Regions from separate parts of the Lelliottia jeotgali genome, predicted to be linked through region 1. Evidence: predicted binding sites of a transcription regulator. Region 1 holds the regulator's gene; each other region holds the start of a gene.
What was found. Region 1 encodes Fur, which represses iron uptake genes when iron is present. Its sites were predicted from a motif close to ATAATAATGAGAACNACTATCAA; they were not measured.

Region 2: the regulator Fur is predicted to act here: its motif matches at 3,927-3,949, upstream of efeU (iron uptake transporter permease EfeU).
Region 3: the regulator Fur is predicted to act here: its motif matches at 3,671-3,693, upstream of exbB (tol-pal system-associated acyl-CoA thioesterase).
Region 4: the regulator Fur is predicted to act here: its motif matches at 3,114-3,136, upstream of ftnA (non-heme ferritin).

The regions. Positions count from the first base shown of each region.
Region 1 covers NZ_JAENMQ010000004.1:3,227-8,241, reverse strand. The annotation lists gene glnS (glutamine--tRNA ligase) at 1-688, shown strand, start outside; gene chiP (chitoporin ChiP) at 1,130-2,530, shown strand; gene chiQ (ChiQ/YbfN family lipoprotein) at 2,576-2,905, shown strand; gene fur (ferric iron uptake transcriptional regulator) at 3,012-3,458, opposite strand; gene fldA (flavodoxin FldA) at 3,754-4,284, opposite strand; gene ybfE (LexA regulated protein) at 4,442-4,729, opposite strand; gene ybfF (esterase) at 4,859-5,015, opposite strand, start outside.
Region 2 covers NZ_JAENMQ010000003.1:251,223-256,237, forward strand. The annotation lists gene phoH (phosphate starvation-inducible protein PhoH) at 1-78, opposite strand, end outside; gene efeB (iron uptake transporter deferrochelatase/peroxidase subunit) at 577-1,860, opposite strand; gene efeO (iron uptake system protein EfeO) at 1,866-2,993, opposite strand; gene efeU (iron uptake transporter permease EfeU) at 3,038-3,871, opposite strand; gene JBO43_RS10065 (NupC/NupG family nucleoside CNT transporter) at 4,124-5,015, shown strand, end outside.
Region 3 covers NZ_JAENMQ010000007.1:175,010-180,024, reverse strand. The annotation lists gene JBO43_RS14825 (ESA_00282 family adhesion-associated protein) at 1-406, opposite strand, end outside; gene JBO43_RS14820 (hypothetical protein) at 509-913, shown strand; gene JBO43_RS14815 (cytoplasmic protein) at 906-1,358, shown strand; gene JBO43_RS14810 (SDR family oxidoreductase) at 1,453-2,349, shown strand; gene exbD (TonB system transport protein ExbD) at 2,446-2,871, opposite strand; gene exbB (tol-pal system-associated acyl-CoA thioesterase) at 2,878-3,609, opposite strand; gene metC (cystathionine beta-lyase) at 3,860-5,015, shown strand, end outside.
Region 4 covers NZ_JAENMQ010000001.1:771,683-776,697, forward strand. The annotation lists gene JBO43_RS03735 (RpiB/LacA/LacB family sugar-phosphate isomerase) at 1-205, opposite strand, end outside; gene JBO43_RS03740 (HD domain-containing phosphohydrolase) at 461-2,632, shown strand; gene yecR (YecR family lipoprotein) at 2,737-3,072, shown strand; gene ftnA (non-heme ferritin) at 3,282-3,779, shown strand; gene JBO43_RS03755 (YecH family metal-binding protein) at 3,810-4,049, opposite strand; gene tyrP (tyrosine transporter TyrP) at 4,233-5,015, shown strand, end outside.

The DNA.
Region 1 (5,015 bases):
TCTGGAATCCTGCATTCGCGAAGATCTGAACGAAAACGCGCCGCGCGCTATGGCAGTTATCGATCCGGTTAAACTGGTTATCGAAAACTACCCGCAGGGCGAAAGCGAGCAGGTCACCATGCCGAACCATCCGAACAAACCGGAAATGGGCAGCCGTGAAGTGCCGTTCAGCGCTGAGATCTGGATCGATCGCGCTGACTTCCGCGAAGAAGCGAACAAGCAGTACAAACGTCTGGTGCTGGGCAAAGAAGTTCGCCTGCGCAATGCGTACGTGATTAAAGCTGAGCGCGTTGAGAAAGACGCCGAAGGCAACATCACCACTATCTTCTGCAGCTACGACGCGGAGACCCTGAGCAAAGACCCTGCGGACGGACGCAAAGTGAAAGGCGTGATTCACTGGGTGAGCGCAGCACACGCGCTGCCGGTCGAAATTCGTCTGTACGATCGTCTGTTCAGCATTCCGAACCCTGGCGCGGCGGAAGATTTCCTGGCGACCATCAACCAGGAATCATTGGTTATCAAGCAGGGTTATGCAGAACCTTCCCTGAAAACAGCCGAAGCGGGTAAAGCGTATCAGTTCGAGCGTGAAGGTTACTTCTGCCTTGACAGCCGTTATGCAACCGCTACCAAACTGGTATTTAACCGTACCGTTGGTCTGCGTGATACCTGGGCCAAAGCTGGCGAGTAAGCCTGGTCAATGAGAGACAAACGCCGCTTAACGCGGCGTTTTTTTTGCTTATCGATCATGCGATTACTTGAAGTGAATATTTTTGACGTAAAAATAGTGCGTCAATGAGCTGCTACTTATTTTTTTTAATAAAGTTTCGAGTAACTTGAATTAAGTCGAATAAAGAGATGTAAGCGCTATCAAATAAGTTTACCTACTGAATTTTACCGATTTTTTCCGCTTAAGCCTTGTCGGAAGCGATATGTTTCAAATCGCTACCAATTATGTGCACTTCGTCATAATCCTGCATTTTGCTCACTGAAAAGCATTGATAATTCGCGTCGCGAAAAATAGTCTAAAGGCGGTAGTTAATTCGAGGGTATTTCTGACTACCCCTGACCATTAGGTCTTTTAGATTTTTCGCCGTTTAAGGCGCTTTTATTCGTCAAAGAGGAACAATCTATGCGTACGTTCAGTGGCAAACGTAGTGCGCTGGCGATGGCTATCGCCGGTGTGACAGCAATGTCGGGCTTTATTGCAGCTCCGCAGGCTCAGGCAGCAGGCTTTATCGATGATTCGACACTCACGGGCGGTATCTATTACTGGCAACGTGAACGTGACCGTAAAGACGTCACCGATGGCGACAAATACAAAGTAAACCTTTCTCACTCCACCTGGAACGCTAACCTGGATTTCCAGTCTGGTTATGCCGCTGATATGTTCGGTCTGGATATTGCTGCGTTCACCGCTATCGAAATGGCGGAAAACGGCGATAGCGCGCACCCCAACGAAATCGCGTTCTCCTCCAGTAACAAAGCCTACAAAGAAGACTGGTCTGGCGATAAGAGCGGGATCAGCCTGTATAAAGCGGCAGCTAAATTCAAATACGGTCCAGTATGGGCGCGTGGCGGTTACATTCAGCCAACCGGCCAGACGCTGTTAGCACCACACTGGAGCTTTATGCCGGGTACCTATCAGGGTGCTGAAGCTGGGGCAAACTTTGATTACGGCGATGCGGGTGCGTTGAGCTTCTCCTACATGTGGACCAACGAGTACAAAGCGCCGTGGCACATCGAGATGGACAAGTTCTACCAGAACGATAAAAAGACCCGCGTGGAATATCTCCACTCTCTCGGCGCGAAATATGACTTCAAAAACGATCTCGTGCTGGAAGCGGCGTTTGGTCAGGCTGAAGGTTATGTCGATCAGTACTTCGCCAAAGCCAGCTACAAATTCGATATCGTTGGTGGCCCATTGACCACCAGCTACCAGTTCTACGGCACACGCGACAAAGTCAGCGATGGCAGCGTGAACGATCTGTATGACGGCACCGCATGGCTGCAGGCGCTGACTTTTGGCTACAAAATCGGGCAGGTGGATTTACGCCTCGAAGGGACTTACGTCAAAGCCGAAGGGCAGCAGGGCTACTTCCTTCAGCGTATGACGCCAACCTATGCATCGTCCAACGGTCGTCTGGATATCTGGTGGGATAACCGCTCTGACTTCAACGCCGACGGCGAAAAAGCACTCTTCTTCGGTGCGATGTATGACCTGAAAAACTGGAATCTTCCGGGCTGGGCAGTGGGTGCTTCCTACGCTTACGCATGGGATGCGAAGCCGGGTGACATGGCGACGCCAGACGCTTACTACGATCCTAACTATCGTCTGAAAGAGTCTTCTTACAGTCTCGATGCGATGTACACCCTGCAGGACGGTCGCGCTAAAGGCACTATGTTCAAACTGCACTTCACGCAGTATGACAACCATTCCGACATTCCAAGCTATGCAGGCGGTTACGGCAACATCTTCCAGGATGAGCGTGACGTGAAATTCATGGTTATCGCGCCATTTACCATCTTCTGATGAACTGTCCGGCGGGACATTCCCGCCGGAATGGAGACCGACATGTTGAAGAAATTAGTCATTGTCGCAGTACTGGCATCAGGACTGGCTGCGTGCGCTCAGCCTCAGGCCCCGAAAGAAGATTCTCGTCTCAAAGAGGCTTACAGCACCTGTATCAATACCGCTGAAGGCTCGCCGGAAAAAATCCAGGCCTGTCAGAGCGTGTTGACGGTACTGAAGAAAGAAAAGGCACATGAGCAGTTCGCCACGCAGGAAAACGTCCGCGTGATGGATTACCAGGCCTGTATCCAGGCGCGTAAGACGGGTAATGGCGAAGCGGTGAAAGCCGATTGCGGTCAGCTCTGGCAGGAGATTCGCAACAATAACGCGCAGTAATTCGCGTTGATTAACGCCCGGCAGCGAAAGCTCGCCGGGCGTTTTTGCATTTATTTCAGGCAAAAAAAAGCCAACCGTCAGGTTGGCTCAGAGTATGAAAACACGATTATTTTGTATCGTGAGCGTGCTCGTTTTCGCGGCAATCGCCTTCAGCACAGTGACCATACAGATACAGGCTATGGTTGGTCAGACGGATGCCATGACGAGTGGCGATTTCACGCTGACGTGCTTCGATAGAGTCATCGCTAAACTCAATCACCTTGCCGCAGTCGAGGCAAATCAGGTGATCGTGGTGATGCTGCTGCGTCAGTTCGAAAACGGATTTACCGCCTTCAAAATTGTGGCGGGTGACAATTCCGGCGTCATCAAACTGGTTCAGAACGCGGTATACGGTCGCCAGTCCAATCTCTTCGCCCATGTCGATCAGACGTTTGTATAAGTCTTCCGCACTGACGTGATGGTTGTCCGGTCCTTGCAGAACTTCCAGGATTTTTAAACGAGGAAGCGTCACTTTCAGGCCAGCCTTCTTTAATGCGGTATTGTTGTCAGTCATGCGGAATCTGTCCTGTTGCTAAACGGTTCACTTCTTTAGAGGAAATGAAAGAAAATGCAGTTGGGATAATGCGTCTCATTATAGAACTGCCATGCCTAAATGAAAACTGCAAGTCTCAAGCAAAGTATGCTTATAAAAACGTGGTATCACCAACAAACTTGTTCGATGGCATCCACTGTAACCCTGGGACATTGTACAGGTATGAACACAAAAGTTAAAAATTTGTAGCAATTATTTTGATTGGAATTATCTATCAATGAGGCATGGCGTAAATCGCCATGCCTCACAGATTTGATCAGGCGTTCAGAATATCGTCGAGGTGCAGTTCTTCGCGGATCTGTTTTACCCACTTGTCGACGCGCTCTGCGGTCAATTCTGGCTGACGGTCTTCGTCAATCGCCAGTCCGACAAAGTGATCGTCGTCCGCCAGGCCTTTAGAGGCTTCGAAATGATAGCCCGCCGTTGGCCAGTGGCCGACGATCGCGGCACCGCGTGGTTCAATGATGTCGCGAATAGTCCCCAGCGCATCACAGAAGTATTCCGCGTAGTCTTCCTGGTCGCCGCAGCCAAACAGGGCCACGAGCTTGCCGTTGAAATCGACTTCTTCCAGCGTCGGGAAGAAATCATCCCAGTCACACTGCGCTTCGCCGTAGTACCAGGTCGGAATGCCGAGCAGCAGAATATCGTAGCCTTCGAGATCTTCCTTGCTGCTCTTAGCAATGTCATGCACGTCGGCAACGTCTTTACCAAGCTGTTTTTGAATGTTTTTTGCGATGTTTTCGGTATTACCGGTATCGCTGCCGAAAAAAATGCCGATGATTGCCATGAGTGAAATAACCTCTTGAAACTTAATGGTATGGTGGCGCAATTTGTCCACGGATAAGGGCAATCATAGCAGAACAGGGAAGTCTGCGGAAACAGCTATCACGCGGGACTGCACTCTGTGCTACATGAAAAGGACTATTGGGTGGATTTTCGGACGATCACCTGGTGCTGCGCCATGCCTGAAGTTGTGCCATCAGCATCTCTTCAATCAGCTCACTGCGGCTGATCTCGCGCGCATCGGCCAGCTCCGTTAAGGCGTCGACAGCCTCCGCGTTGAGTTTTAGCTCGACGCGTTTAAGCCCACGACTCTTGTCGCGTTTCAGCTGATTGCGCTTATTGATGCGCAACTGTTCATCACGCGAAAGCGGATTGGTTTTTGGTCGTCCCGGTCGACGTTCAGTCGCGAACAGATCTAATGTCGTGCGGTCCGTTTGTTCTTTGGCCATGATTCAGAGACTTCGGGGGAAAACAAGCAGCCCTGCTATTGCCGGGGCGATGAGCGCGACATCATACATGACGTCAACCTGCACGCCAACGACTGGTAGCCTGCGGGCAATCAGTCGCTGGCTTTTTAATCAAATCGCGTTATCAGAGAGATAGCGGCGTATTGCTCGCAGCACCGCTTCTGGTTTTTCGGCGTGAACCCAGTGCCCGGCTCCGGCAATCACATGCGCACGCGCCTGTGGGAATTGCGCCAACAGGGCGTCGCGATATGCGTCGGTCACATACGGA
Region 2 (5,015 bases), on a different contig from region 1:
TTTATGGCTACGTGAATCCCGTCTCAGCACACGTTTTGCTTCGCGACGAGCTTTGATCACTGCTTTTTGTCTTCCCATGGATAGCACCTTGAGTTGTTGGTATTCATCACACGCGCCGTTGGCAGCGCGATTATCTGAACTAACATCTGAAGTTTGGCTTCCTTGTAAGCCATTGCTTGCCTTTTGGAATGACGATGCCGAACGGCTATGCGCACCGCTCTGCACGTCGGGTAAGTTTTGTTGAGGTAGTGAGGAGGAGAATTTTGTGGTGAAGAAATCGCTGCCGGAGTCAGAGCCTCCGCGCTGGGTACTGCGGTTGTTGTGTTTACCATGTCCAGAACAGGACCCAACCATTCGCGATCTCCATAGTGAATCGTTATCACTGCCGGGAACTACCGCTGTCTTATATTAAGTACATCAGGATTTATCACAATTGCAACAACTATTTTACCTGAACGCAACTTTTTCAGACTCGCCCTGCAGCTGAGTTCAGTCTCATACAGAAATATGACAGAAATATAACAGGGGCGGTCATAGGAAAAAATAATCTCCCCGCGCGGCTGGCGGGGAGGATTATCAGGCTTCGATCAGCCCTTGAGCGAGATATGCGTTACTGTCGCGCACACCCGGCAGGGCAAAGAAATAGCCGCCACCGATAGGTTTTATGTACTCTTCGAGCGCCTCGCCGTTCAACCGCTTCTGCACGGTTAAAAAGCCCTTCTCCAGATCGTGCTGATAGCAAACGAACAGCAGGCCCATATCGAGCTGCCCGGAGTTGGTCACGCCCAGCGAATAGCTGTAGCCACGACGCATCATCAGGTTCGCCTGCGTTTCTGGCGTACGCGGATTTGCCAGACGAATATGGCTGTCGAGCGCAATAGTATCGCCATCAGGATCGCGGGCGTAATCCGGCACATCGTGCTCATTCTTCATGCCCAGCGGAGCACCGCTTTGCTTGTCACGACCGAAGATAGTTTGCTGCTCTTTCAGCGGTGTACGATCCCAGAACTCGACGTGGAACTGGATGATGCGCACCGCCTGATAGGTTCCGCCCAGCGCCCATGCCGGTTCGCCTTGATCCGCCGTGGTCCAGACCACGTTTTTCATCAGCGTCGTATCCTGGCTGTCCGGGTTCGCCGTACCGTCTTTGAATCCAAGCAGGTTAACCGGCGTCTCTTTCCCCTGGCTGCGCGCCGCGTGGTCGGAGATAAACCCTTCCCGCTTCCAGCGCACGCTGAGCAGATCCGGCGTGTGCTTGATGATATCGCGCAGGGCGTGGATCACCGTGTCCTGGGTGTTCGCACAGATCTGGAGCAGCAGATCGCCATGACACAGCGCCGCGTCGAGCGAATCATTCGGAAAACGCGTCATCTTTTGCAGCGTTTTCGGCTTGTGTTTCGTAAGTCCGTAGCGGGCGTCAAACAGCGTTTCCCCGACGGAGACCGTCACGGTCAGGTTATCCGGGGCGATAAACGGCCCAAGAATGCCTGAATCCATCGGTGGCATGCGCGGGTTTGGTGTTTCCGGCGCTGGGCCGCCCGCCGTCAGAAACGCAATGCGCCTGGTCAGCAAACGGAATAGCCGTTCCAGATCCGCTTTATCGCTCGCCAGCGAGTCAAACGCCACCACCATCATCGCCGCCTGCTGCGGCGTCAGAATTCCGGCCTGATGCTCACCGTAAAAAGGCTGCGTCTCCATGCGGGCATTCGGGGAGAGCGTCCCCGGCGCGCTTTGCGGTTTGGCCGCATGCGCCACCGGGCAACCGCCCGCCAGAGCGAGCGCGCCGCCAAGCGCCCCCACCCCTTTTAACAGTCGACGGCGCGAAGGTTCCGCCACGTCGACTTCTTGATGTTTACTCATGATGCTTAGTCCAGACCCAGTACGCCGCGCAGCTGAGCCAGATCTTCCGCCAGCGTGGTGATTGGGCCTTTCAGCGCATTACGGTCGGCATCGGTCAGCTTGTCGTAAGTCTCGTACCCGTCTTTGGTACGGTACTTCGCCAGAATAGTGTTCACTTTCTTGAAGTTGGCATCCACTTTCGCCAGCAGTTCGCTGTTGTCTTTCTGCAGCTGCGGACGCAGCAGGTCTACAATTTTCTGCGCGCCGTCAACGTTGGCCTGGAAGTCCCACAGATCGGTGTGGCTGTAGCGGTCTTCTTCCCCGCTGATTTTGCTGGCGGCAACTTCTTCAATCAGGCCCGCCGCGCCACCCACCACTTTTGACGGTGGGAAGGCCAGCTCGCTGATGCGTTTTTGCAGATCAAGCACGTCGGTGTTCAGCTGCTCCGCGTATTTCTCCATCCCTTTGGTGGAGTTGTCGCCAAACAGCGCTTTTTCCAGACGGTGGAAGCCGGTGAATTTCGGATCGGCGGCTTTCTGCTCGTAATCATCTTCACGGGCGTCGATACTGCCGTCGAGGTCAGAGAACAGCTCAGCAATCGGTTCGATACGCTCGTAGTGCTGGCGCGTCGGTGCGTACAGGGATTTCGCTTTCTCGATATCGCCCGCTTTCACCGCGTCGGTGAAGGCTTTGGTCCCGGCGACCAGGTCAGCGGTTTCTTTGGTCACGTAGGCTTTATAGGCGGTGATCGCCTCGCCCAGGCTCAGCAGCGCTTCGCCTTTCGCCGCATCCGCCGTGGCTTCGCCTTTCACGATCAGCTTGCCTTTCGGATTGGTCAGCAGGCCGCAGGTCATGTCGTATTCGCCCGGCTGCAGGTTGGCGGTCATCTTCTGGCTAAAGCCAGGGGCGATGTTTTCACGCTCTTCCACCACCATTACGCCTTTGAGGATTTCCCACTCCAGCGCCTTCTGGCTGTGGTTCTGAATGATAAACTGAGTTTTACCGCTGTTGACCGTGATGGTCATCGGCTCACACTGTTTGTCGTTCACGGTAACTTTCACCTGAGGCACATCCGCCGCGCCCGCAGAGAACGCATAAGCAAACAGCGCTGCCACACCTGCCTGTAACGCAGTACGTCGAAATTGAATTGCCATGACCCTTCCCTTTCTAAAAGTATGTATAAACAACACGAAGCACTTCAGGGCGCAGTACGCGACGGCTGAGTACTGGGGCGTGATGGCATAAAGAACAGCACCAGCGCCGGAATGAGATAGATGAAATACATCGCCACTTCGCTGACGCTCGGCGTTTCCTGATAGCCGAAGATACCTTCAAGCAGGGTGCCGGTCAGAGAATGGGTGGAGAGCGTGTTACTGAAATCGAAAGCGACGTCCTGGAAGTGGTTCCACAGGCCCGCCTCGTGGAAGGCGCGAATCGCCCCTGCGGCCAGCCCTGCTGCTACCAGCAGAATAAACAGACTGGTCCATTTGAAAAACGCGCCGAGGTTCAGGCGAATACCGCCCCAGTAGAGCATAAAGCCGAGCACCACCGCGGTCGCCAGGCCGAGCATCGCGCCAAGCGGCGGCCAGATCCCCACGTCCTGCTGGAATGCCGCCAGCAGGAAGAACACGGATTCCAGACCTTCACGCGCGACGGCGAAAAAGACCATGCCGATCAGCGCCCAGCCGTGGTTATTGCCCTTTTGCAGGGCGTTATCGACCGCCTGCTCGAGCTGGACTTTGACATTGCGCGACACTTTGCGCATCCAGAACACCATCCAGGTGAGGATCACCACGGCGATCACCGCGACGATTCCTTCGAACAGCTCCTGCTCTTTCTGCGGGAATTCACCGGTGGTTTCGTTGATCAGAATCCCTAGCCCCAGGCAGAGTGCAGCGGCGAGAAACACGCCAATCCACATCACCCCGATCCAGCGGCCGCGCTGGGTGCGCTTCAGATAGCTGGCGATCAAGCTGACAATTAAGGCCGCTTCAAGACCTTCACGTAACATAATGAGAAATGGAACAAACATGCCGACACCTTAAATGTTTATCGCGGTCAACTGGTGCAAAGAAAGGTAAATAACTGTGATAGTGATTATCATTACGACAGAAAGAAAAACAAGCGAAATGTGTTGGGTTTTGATGACGAGTTGTAAACCCATCGCCAGTTAATAGTTACGCTCGTTACCGTTATGTATATAAGTTATAACGTAAATGCCCATTTACGGCTCCAGTGCCCTATGGCTAAATAAGCGCTTCGTTTACCTGCTGAAAATCTAAAAATGTATAACTTTGTTCATTTCCTGCTGGCGCTGGTGATTATTCTTGCGCTCGCCTGGCTGGTGAGTTTCGACCGCCGAAAAATTCGTATTCGCTATATTTTGCAGCTTATTGTGATTGAAATTGCGCTGGCATTCTTTTTCCTGCATGCCGAGAGCGGTCTTTTCGCGATTAAATATGTCTCGGGCTTCTTCGAATCATTGCTGAAATTTGCCGCTGAAGGCACCAATTTTGTCTTTGGCGGGATGGGCGAAAAAGGGCTGGCATTCATATTCCTTGGCGTACTCTGCCCGATTATTTTCATCTCTGCCCTGATTGGTATTCTCCAGCACTGGCGAATTTTGCCGATTTTTATTCGCGTCATCGGCACGCTGCTGTCCAAAGTGAATGGTATGGGGAAGCTGGAATCCTTTAACGCCGTCAGTTCGCTGATTCTGGGCCAGTCGGAAAACTTTATTGCTTACAAAGGCGTGCTGGGCGATCTCTCCTCTCGACGCCTGTTCACTATGGCGGCCACAGCAATGTCGACCGTTTCGCTGTCCATTGTCGGCGCGTATATGAGCATGCTGGATGCGAAATATGTGGTTGCGGCGCTGATCCTCAATATGTTCAGCACCTTTATTATTTTGTCGGTCATCAACCCGACACGCCCGGAAGCCGAACCTGAAATCAAACTGGAAAAGCTGCACGAATCGCAGAGTTTCTTTGAAATGCTGGGCGAGTATATTCTGGCAGGTTTTAAAGTCGCGATGATTATTCTGGCGATGCTGATTGGCTTTATTGCTCTTATTAGTGCGGTCAACGCCCTGTTCTCCAGCGTATTTGGCATGAGCTTCCAGCAGATCCTCGGCTATGTGTTTTATCCCCTGGCGTGGCTGGTGGGTATTCCGCTGA
Region 3 (5,015 bases), on a different contig from region 1:
GGCGCAGATTCAGCACATCGAGGTCGGAATGCGACACTTTTTCACCGTTCAGGCAGCGCTTTTTGATATTGTCATAATATTTATAGACCGCCGAGTTGAGATCGCTGCAGCGGCGCTGAGCCTCAAAAAGTCCCGGTGTATCGTTTATTTCTGTCATCTTCATGCGCTTTATTGTGGCGTGCAGAAAATCGATATATTCATGATTCACCCGCCAATACCACACTGGCGTTATCGCATTCATCAGCATCGAGAAATGGTCTTCACCCTCCTCTTTGGTCATAGGAATGGGTTGGGATGACTCGCCAGTTTGCTGTAAGTCTTTCGTTTTATTGAACTCTCGCATCAATAAAAGAACACCGGCGGTAAGCACCAGTAATGTAATGACAGAATAAAAAATGCTGTTCATGGGTTGGCTCCATTTTTTTTGATTTTAAATTTGCCTCATGTTATTGTCAACGAATCTCACGTCCTATTCGATCCTACCCTGTTGAAATTAAAGGATATTAAAATGCTGCCCGACAATCTTGTGCCGGTCAGGTACCACATCGCCTCTGTGGTCCCTAAATCGGCGGAAGCAGAAAGCAATGCTAATTTCACTCAGGGAAAAAGAAAGCTATCCGATTTCGAAGCTGACATATTAATTGGTGTTACCCGTACGGGTAAATCACGTAATATGCTGCTGGAAGAGCACGACCGCCATATAAAAGACCGGCTATTCCGCGTGGTAAAGATTGAAGCCTTTGCCCACCTGCTTAACGACCTGCAGGCTGAAGGTGAAATAGATGCCCAGACATTAAGTCAAATAATGGCTGAAAAAACGGAAGAAATAAATGAAGCGGGTAACGAAATTTGGCTTAATCTAATTACGCGAGAAAAAAACAATCCCATTTTTTATAAACTAGAGGATGATTAACGTGAAAGAAGTTGAAGACAATAACGTTTATTTGACTTTAGATAACCATAAAAGCGATGAGTTTATCTTAAAGCAGAATCTCGATGCATTGATAAAACATAAAAATGACGAGATGACCCGCATTGCGCAAGACATGGTATCGATCCCAGCCGCGCTAGTGCGTCTGAAATGGGAAAATCGCCGTGAGATATATTCTCTGCAGGTGAAAGAAGAAATATACGGTTCGATGATTAATGCGCTCATGGAACTTAAGCCAGAGCTTAAAGAAAAAATCATGGGACGGCTGGAAAGCAACTATCAGCATATGCTGACCAGAGAGTCCGCCACACTGCGTCTTACGCGTAAGCTGGCTGACGGCGGATATCACACCTCCAATGTCACCGCTGTTGCTCTGGACGAAGAAGCGCTTGCCGCGAAGACCGACGCGTCTTCAGACCCTAAATAACGGCCCATCCCCGTCAGATTCGCCTGAATCAGCCCACCCCTTCCGTAAGCTCCCCTAGACTTAATGCCTTAAGTCACCGTTAAGGAGCGCTCTTATGTCAAACCATCAGACGAAAATCCAGAATCCCATCACCCAATACCACACCGGCGACTATCCGAAGCAAAAGCAGCCTGCGCCCGGCGTACAGTCGAAGATGACGCCTGTGCCTGATTGTGGCGAAAAGAGCTATAAAGGCAGCGGCAGGCTCCAGGACCGCAAGGCTCTGGTGACGGGCGGAGATTCCGGAATCGGACGCGCCGCAGCCATTGCTTACGCGCGTGAAGGCGCTGATGTCGCGATCAATTACCTCCCAGCGGAAGAAGAAGATGCCCAGCAGGTGAAACAGCTTATCGAAGAGACGGGTCGTACAGCCGTGCTGATCCCCGGCGATTTGAGCGATGAGTCCTTTGCCCGCTCGCTTGTGCATAAAGCACATGAAGCCTTAGGCGGGCTGGATACGCTGGCGCTGGTCGCAGGGAAACAGGTCGCCGTCGAGAAGATTGCCGATCTGACCACCGAGCAGTTCAAACAAACCTATGCGGTGAACGTACTGGCGCTTTTCTGGATCACCCAGGAGGCGATTCCGATTCTGCCTGCCGGTTCCAGCATTGTGACCACCTCGTCGATTCAGGCCTATCAGCCGAGCGCGCATCTGCTCGATTACGCCTCTACTAAGGCGGCGATATTGAACTACAGCCGGGGTCTGGCGAAACAGGTGGCGGAGAAAGGTATTCGCGTCAACGTCGTCGCCCCAGGTCCAATCTGGACCGCGTTGCAAATTTCTGGCGGACAGACGCAGGAGAAAATCCCTCAGTTTGGTCAGAAGACACCGATGAAGCGTGCGGGGCAGCCTGCTGAGCTGGCTGGGGTGTATGTCTATCTGGCAAGTCAGGAATCGAGTTACGTGACGGCGGAAGTGCACGGCGTGTGCGGCGGGGAGCATTTGGGATAAACGTCTGTGCGGGCTGTTGCCCTCACCCCAACCCTCTCCCGTGGGAGAGGGAGAACACAAACAAAAACGGTAACCCTTGGGTTACCGTTTTGCATTTTATTTGGCTGCCGTTTTCTCTTCGCCTACCAAACCAATCTTGAGATAACCCGCCTGGTGAAGCCGGTCCATTACTCTCATCATAGTTTCGTAGTCGACGGTTTTATCCGCTCGGAAGAAGACGGTGGTGTCTTTCTTGCCCTCAGTCAGCGCATCGAGTGCCGGAATAACGGATTCATCGGTAACCGGGTCGTTGCCCAGGAACATCGATTTATCGGCTTTTACCGACAGGTAAATCGGTTTTTCCGGTCGCGGCTGCGGCTGGCTGGAAGACGCCGGCAGATTCACCTTCACGTCCACCGTCGCCAGAGGCGCGGCCACCATGAAGATAATCAGCAGAACCAGCATGACGTCGATAAACGGCGTCACGTTGATTTCATGCATTTCGCCGTTATCGTCCAGATTTTCATTAAGACGCATTGCCATAACGTATCAACCTACACGCAGTTTCGAAGCAGAATGGACCGGCTTAACGGAGCTGGCACTGAGGTCGAGATCGCGGCTTTGCAGCAGCAGAACCTGCGCAGCAACATCACCGAGCGTGGCTTTGAAGCTGCCAATCATACGCGCGAAGACGTTATAGATAACCACCGCAGGGATGGCAGCAATCAGGCCGATAGCCGTTGCCAGCAGCGCTTCTGCGATACCCGGCGCCACAACCGCAAGGTTAGTGGTTTGCGTTTGAGCAATCCCGATGAAGCTGTTCATAATGCCCCATACGGTACCAAACAGACCGACAAACGGCGAAATTGCACCGATAGTCGCCAGATAACCATTCCCACGGCCCATGTGTCGACCGACGGCAGCAACGCGACGCTCCAGGCGGAAACCTGTACGCTCTTTAATGCCTTCGTTATCTTCACTGCCTGCGGAGAGTTCCAGCTCGTTCTGAGCTTCGTAAACTAATTGGGTAGTCAGGCTTTTTGCTGCGAACGCAGACGTCATGTCAGACGCCTGATCCAGAGAGCGAGCTTCAGCCAGTTGCTGCTGCTCGCGCTTGAGACGACGCTTTTGGGAAATCAGCTCGACGCTCTTGCTGAAGAAAATTGCCCAGGTGATCACGGACGCCAGAATCAGGCCGATCATCACAATCTTAACCACGATGTCAGCATGTTGATACATGCCCCAAACGGAGAGATCCGTCTGCATCAAATTATTACCCACTCTGTATCTCCAGGACGCAAATCACAAATTCTGAGCATAATAATATCAAAACCACGTCGAATTGATAGTAGTTCTCATTAGTATTTGCATAGTGCCGTAAATTTCGCTCATTTTCCTTGCGCTTACGCAGTAAAAATTTCTTATGCGTATTTTTGATAAAATTTTCTGCTTATTCGCTTAGCATCCGGGTGCAGATTTTCATAGTCGTGGTAGTCTGGACGTCCAGACGGATAAAACAGGTTTAGCGAACATGACAGAGAAGCATCTTGATACCACGCTTGTCCAGGCCGGACGCAGTAAAAAGTACACTCAGGGTTCGGTCAATAGCGTGATTCAGCGCGCCTCCTCGCTGGTCTTCGATACCGTTGAGGCCAAAAAGCACGCCACCCGTAACCGGGCGAAAGGCGAGCTGTTTTACGGTCGTCGCGGCACGCTGACCCATTTCTCATTGCAGGAAGCGATGTGCGAGCTGGAAGGCGGTGTCGGTTGTGCGCTATTCCCGTGCGGCGCAGCGGCGGTAGCCAATACTATTCTGGCGTTTGTTGAACAGGGCGACCATATCCTGATGACCAACACCGCCTACGAGCCGAGCCAGGATTTCTGCACCAAAATTCTGACCCGTCTGGGCGTCACCACCGGCTGGTTCGATCCGCTGATCGGCGAAGGGATCGCAGAACTTATTCAGCCAAATACGCGCATCGTGTTCCTGGAATCTCCCGGCTCTATCACAATGGAAGTGCATGACGTTCCGGCCATTGTTCGCGCGGTACGCCGCATCGCGCCTGACGCCATCATCATGATCGACAATACCTGGGCGGCGGGCGTGCTGTTTAAAGCCCTCGATTTTGACATCGACATCTCTATTCAGGCGGCGACCAAATATCTGATTGGGCACTCCGACGGCATGATTGGCACGGCGGTGTCTAACGCCCGCTGCTGGGATCAGCTGCGCGAAAATGCTTACCTGATGGGGCAGATGGTCGATGCCGATACTGCCTACATGACCAGCCGTGGTATTCGCACGTTGGGCGTTCGCTTGCGTCAGCATCATGAAAGCAGCCTGAAAGTGGCCGAATGGCTGGCACAACATCCGCAGGTGGAACGCGTCAATCATCCGGCCCTACCGGGCAGCAAAGGCCACGAGTTCTGGAAACGTGACTTTACGGGCAGCAGCGGTTTGTTCTCGTTTGTGCTTAAAAAACGCCTGAACAACGACGAGCTGGCCGCCTACCTGGATAACTTCTCGCTCTTTAGCATGGCCTACTCGTGGGGCGGCTTTGAATCTCTGATTCTGCCTAATCAGCCTGAGCAGTTGGCTGAGCTACGTCCCGGCGGCGAAATCGACTTTACCGGCACCCTGATCCGACTGCATATCGGTTTAGAAAATGTTGATGATCTGCTCGCGG
Region 4 (5,015 bases), on a different contig from region 1:
TCACGACGAAGTCGACAGCTTTAGAATTCAACAGGATGCTGGCCATGATGCCCAGGTGAATATAGGTCAGATGGTGATCGTTCTCGTCACTCATCCCGACGTTATAGACCGGGAATCCCTTCTCATCGACGACGGTTTTTAATTCGTTGAGGATAGTGGAGTTTTTGCCAGCCTGGCTGTTTTCCATCATCAGTGCAATTTTCATTCTTCATCTCCTGAATGCGTTGCGGTTTTTGCCGCTACAGATAGCTAATCCACCCAACCTTACTATCTAACAAACACACTTTCAAATTAACTGAAAAAATGTTTTAAAAAACGAAAGCCGCCTCACAAATTCAGATAAAGAGAAGGAAATGGCGAGCTATTGCATAAAGTTAAGAAATCTCTACTCACGAATCCAGCAGTTAGCTAGACTGCTTTTTAAAAGACAATAAAAATTCTCTGGGGAACCACTGTGAATATGCGCCGCCGGACGCCTCGCATCACATCGTTTTTCTTGATAGCAATCCTCACAGCCCTGGTCTGGGCACGAGCGGCTTGTGCACAACCGACACCCGAATCACATGTTATTCCTGTCTGGATTTACGATGCCGACAGCTTCGAATTCTGGCGCACGCCGCAGGGTGAGTTTCAGGGGTTTTACCCGGAACTGGTTCGCGCCATCAACCAAAAATTAGATATTCACTTACAGCTCCAGCCGATTTCCGGTCCTGAAATCGGCCAGCGTTTTAATGATGACGGATACGGCGTCTATGCCGGTGTCCTGCGAACCGAAGCCCGTGCGCGCACCAAAATCCTCTCATCGCAGCTTTTTAATAACGAAGTGGTTGTCGCCAGTCCGACCATGTCGGTCAATACGGCCGACGAACTCTCTCATGCCAGAGTCTTGTTTCGCCAGAACGACGCTACGCTGGAAAGCGTGCAAAAGCGCTACCCGGATCTGAAATTCCGCTCGCTACGACTGGTCGCCAGCAGTGAAGAAGCCTTTCGGCTGCTCGGCGAACACCAGGCAGATTTCTACATTAATGACGCCAGCGAAATGGAAAATACCCAGCGTTATTATCTTATCTCCCGGCCCTTCCCTGAACTGCGCATTCCGGTGGTGCTGGCATTCAGCCCAGAATTGAAGGATCTGCGCGAAAAAGTGAACGCTTTTATCGGCGAGTGGTATCGCAGCGGGGCGATGCGCAAAGCGCTGGAAGAGAGTAAACGACAGTATCTGCTCAGCCGCATTACCCTCTCGAAAGAAGAACGTACCTGGCTTGCGAATAATCGTCTGCAAATCTGGCTGCCTAAAAATGAGAATTTCGCGCCGATAATCTGGAAAGACGATCGAGGCTATCAGGGAACCGCTATCAACATGATCCATGACATGCGCGAGCTGCTAGGCATGGAGGTGGATGTCCATTTTGTCGATAACTATGCCGAGGAGCTGGCGCAGCAGCGCTGGCCGGTGCGCCTGGTGGACGTCGCAGAGAAAACAGACCTTGATCACGCCGCCGGGCGAATCGGCCCCGACGTTGCCTGGCATAACGTCTATTACAACCGTATCAAGCAACCCTTTTTGTGGGATGAAGAGAGCATCCGTAGCCAGCGCGTTGGCGTGCTGGCGGGGTCGTTCTCGGCGCGCTATCTCCAGGAACGATTTGGCAGCGATGTGGTGATCGTCACCCGACACAGCGTTAACGGCCTTATTGATGCGATTGAGAACAATAAAATTGACTATATTTTGGGAGATTTGAGTTCACTGGAATCGACACTTCGCGGCAATGAGCTTTTTCGCGGCGTACTGAAAGTGGCGGGCGTGACGCGCAGCGAAGTGATTATCGGTCCCTGGGTTCAACCCGATAATCCCATGTATCACTTGCTGACTCAGGTGAATCGCCTGTCCAGTTTCCGCACGCAGTTAGAGCGCCACGAAACGCGGGACTTTTTCCCCGCACTGACCAAAAATACTCTCAAGGTCATCAGCGTGATTTTGCTCATCACCGCGCTTTTCAGCATCGGAATGCTGGTAATGATGCGTCGTCATATGAAAGAAAACCGGCTGGTGAACCGCAACATCGTCCAGGCCCTGGAGAAAGTAAACCGCGCGCACGATGATGAAACCGGGAGCCATATTCAGCGCGTGGCGAAATACTGCGGGATGATGGCCCGTGAACTGGATCTATCGCGCAAAATGATCGCTGAAATAGAACATTTTGCCTCGCTGCACGACGTCGGGAAAATTGCTGTACCCGAGCGCATTTTGCGTAAGCAAGGGCCGTTGACCGCGCAGGAATTCAACGAAATGAAACTACACACCACCAAAGGCTATATGATCATTCAGGGTCTGGGTTTGGGTCAGGTGGCAGAAAACATTATCCACTTCCATCATGAAAAATGGGATGGAAGTGGTTATCCCGAAGGGCTTCGCGGGGAAAATATTCCGCTTGAGGCGCGCATCCTGGCGCTGGCGGACGTGTACGATGCGCTGAGGCAAAAACGCGTTTATAAGCCGGGGTTTACTCATGAGCTGGCATGTGAGGTTATCTTTGAGGGTGCCGGGAAACATTTCGATCCGCAGCTTATCGCCTTGTTCCGTCAGCATCATTTGAAGTTCTGCACGATCTTCGACAGTCTCGCTGACTAAATCATATCGTTGTTAAGAGAAAGGGAAATTCATCCGGCTATTCCTGGCATTGTTCGACTGATCGAACGGTAAAATGGTGTATTCCCATTAAATCAGAGCGAAATATGAAGAGATTATTCGTTGCCGGTTTAGTTCTGCTCCTCGCGGGCTGCACGGTCACCCGTCAGGCGCAGGTAAGCAATGCCGATGCGCCAAACGGCGTTGTCCGACTGGATTACGGCCAGGCGATTTTTCAAAATGCCCGTTACGATGACTATGTCACCAACGGGACGGCCACGCGCGAGTGTCAAAGCATGGGCTTCGCGACCGCCTCTTTCTATGGCCAGCCGATTAAAACCTGCAGTCTGTTCAGCGGTTCGGTGTGCCTTAACGAAACGGTGACTATCCAGTACAAATGCATGGGCTATGCGGTTAATCCCGCCGCTACGCAAACCTGGTAATAAGGGTAGGGCTGCCAGAATAGCGCTGGCAGCTCATTAAAATAAGAACCAGAACAATTCTCATTAATATATCAACTACTGCCAATGCGTTTTATTCCCATTCGTATTTTTAATAAATAATATAATTATTTTACCTTTTGCAAATATTTAAATAACAAATTATAGTGACGCCCTGACTGACAAAATAAATAATTTCCTGGAGCTGCGCTATGCTGAAAACTGAAATGATTGATAAGCTCAACGAACAAATGAACCTTGAGCTTTTTTCATCCCTGCTTTATCAACAAATGAGTGCCTGGTGCAGCTACCACAGCTTTGAAGGTGCTGCCGCTTTCCTGCGCCGCCATGCTCAGGAAGAGATGACGCACATGCAGCGCCTGTTCGATTATCTCGCAGATACCGGCAGCCTGCCGCGCATCAACCCGGTCGCGTCTCCTTTTGCTGAGTACACCTCTCTGGATGAACTGTTCCGCGCGACCTATGAGCACGAGCAGCTGATCACTCAGAAGATTAACGAGCTGACTCACGCGGCAATGATCGGCCAGGATTATCCAACCTTTAATTTCCTGCAATGGTATGTTGCAGAACAGCACGAAGAAGAGAAACTGTTTAAATCCGTTCTCGATAAATTATCACTGGCGGGTAAATCAGGCGAAGGTCTGTACTTTATTGATAAAGAGTTGTCGACTCTCGACACGCAAAAATAAAGTTTATGGGAGCCTTCCGGCTCCCTTTTTTTAATGCCGACAGATTTTACTTTCGTGCGTTGAAAACCCCTCTTCCAGCGGAACAAATTTCCCGCGCGCCGCCAGAAATGCCACCAGCTCCGCCGCCGTCATATTCTCCGCTGAACAAGTATGAAAACGCGCATGACTGCCAAAGCGTGAATCAATGGCCTGAACCAGGCTCTGCTCGCTGTACTGCTCACCCGACTCAATCATCATGTTGAGCACATCGTGTCCGTGAATCGACGCCATAAATCCTCCGAAGTGAAAGCGACAGCCTAAACGCGAATGTGTATCGCTGCCTTGCGCTGGCTCAGGTTTAACCCTGTAAAAATATCATTACACTGCTTGTAACGGGGATTTGACGAGATTGAGCTTTTGTCTTACTCTGCGCCGCAGATTAGGTTGCCATTGGCGGTTGTAGTAGAGGAAAGCGTGAAGAACAGAACTCTGGGAAGTATTTTTATCGTCGCAGGCACGACGATTGGCGCAGGAATGCTGGCAATGCCGTTAGCCGCAGCAGGCGTGGGATTTAGCGTTACGCTGCTGCTATTGGGATGCCTGTGGGCGCTGATGTGTTACACCGCCTTACTGCTGCTGGAAGTGTATCAGCACGTCCCGGCAGATACGGGCCTCGGTTCGCTGGCGGCACGCTATCTTGGTCGCTACGGCCAGTGGATAACGGGTTTTAGCATGATGTTCCTGATGTATGCCCTGACAGCGGCGTACATGAGCGGCGCGGGTGAACTGATTGCCTCCAGCGTCAACGACTGGTTTGGCACAAATATCTCTCCGGCCACCGGGGTGATTTTCTTTACCCTGATCGGCGGTGGCGTAGTGTGCGTTGGCACTTCTCTGGTCGATCTGTTTAACCGTTTTCTGTTTACTGCCAAGATTATTTTCCTGGTGGTGATGCTGGCATTACTCGCCCCGCACGTCCACAAAGTCAATTTGCTGACCTTACCGCTCCAGCAGGGGCTGGCGCTTTCTGCCATTCCAGTGATTTTTACCTCGTTCGGTTTCCACGGCAGCGTGCCGAGTATCGTCAGCTACATGAATGGCGATATTCGCAAACTGCGCCGCGTATTTGTTATCGGTAGCGCCATTCCGTTGATTGCCTATATCTTCTGGCAGCTGGTGACGCTGGGCAGCATTGACTCCTCGACCTTTATAGGCCTGATGGCCGATCACTCGGGTCTGAACGGATTTTTACAGGCG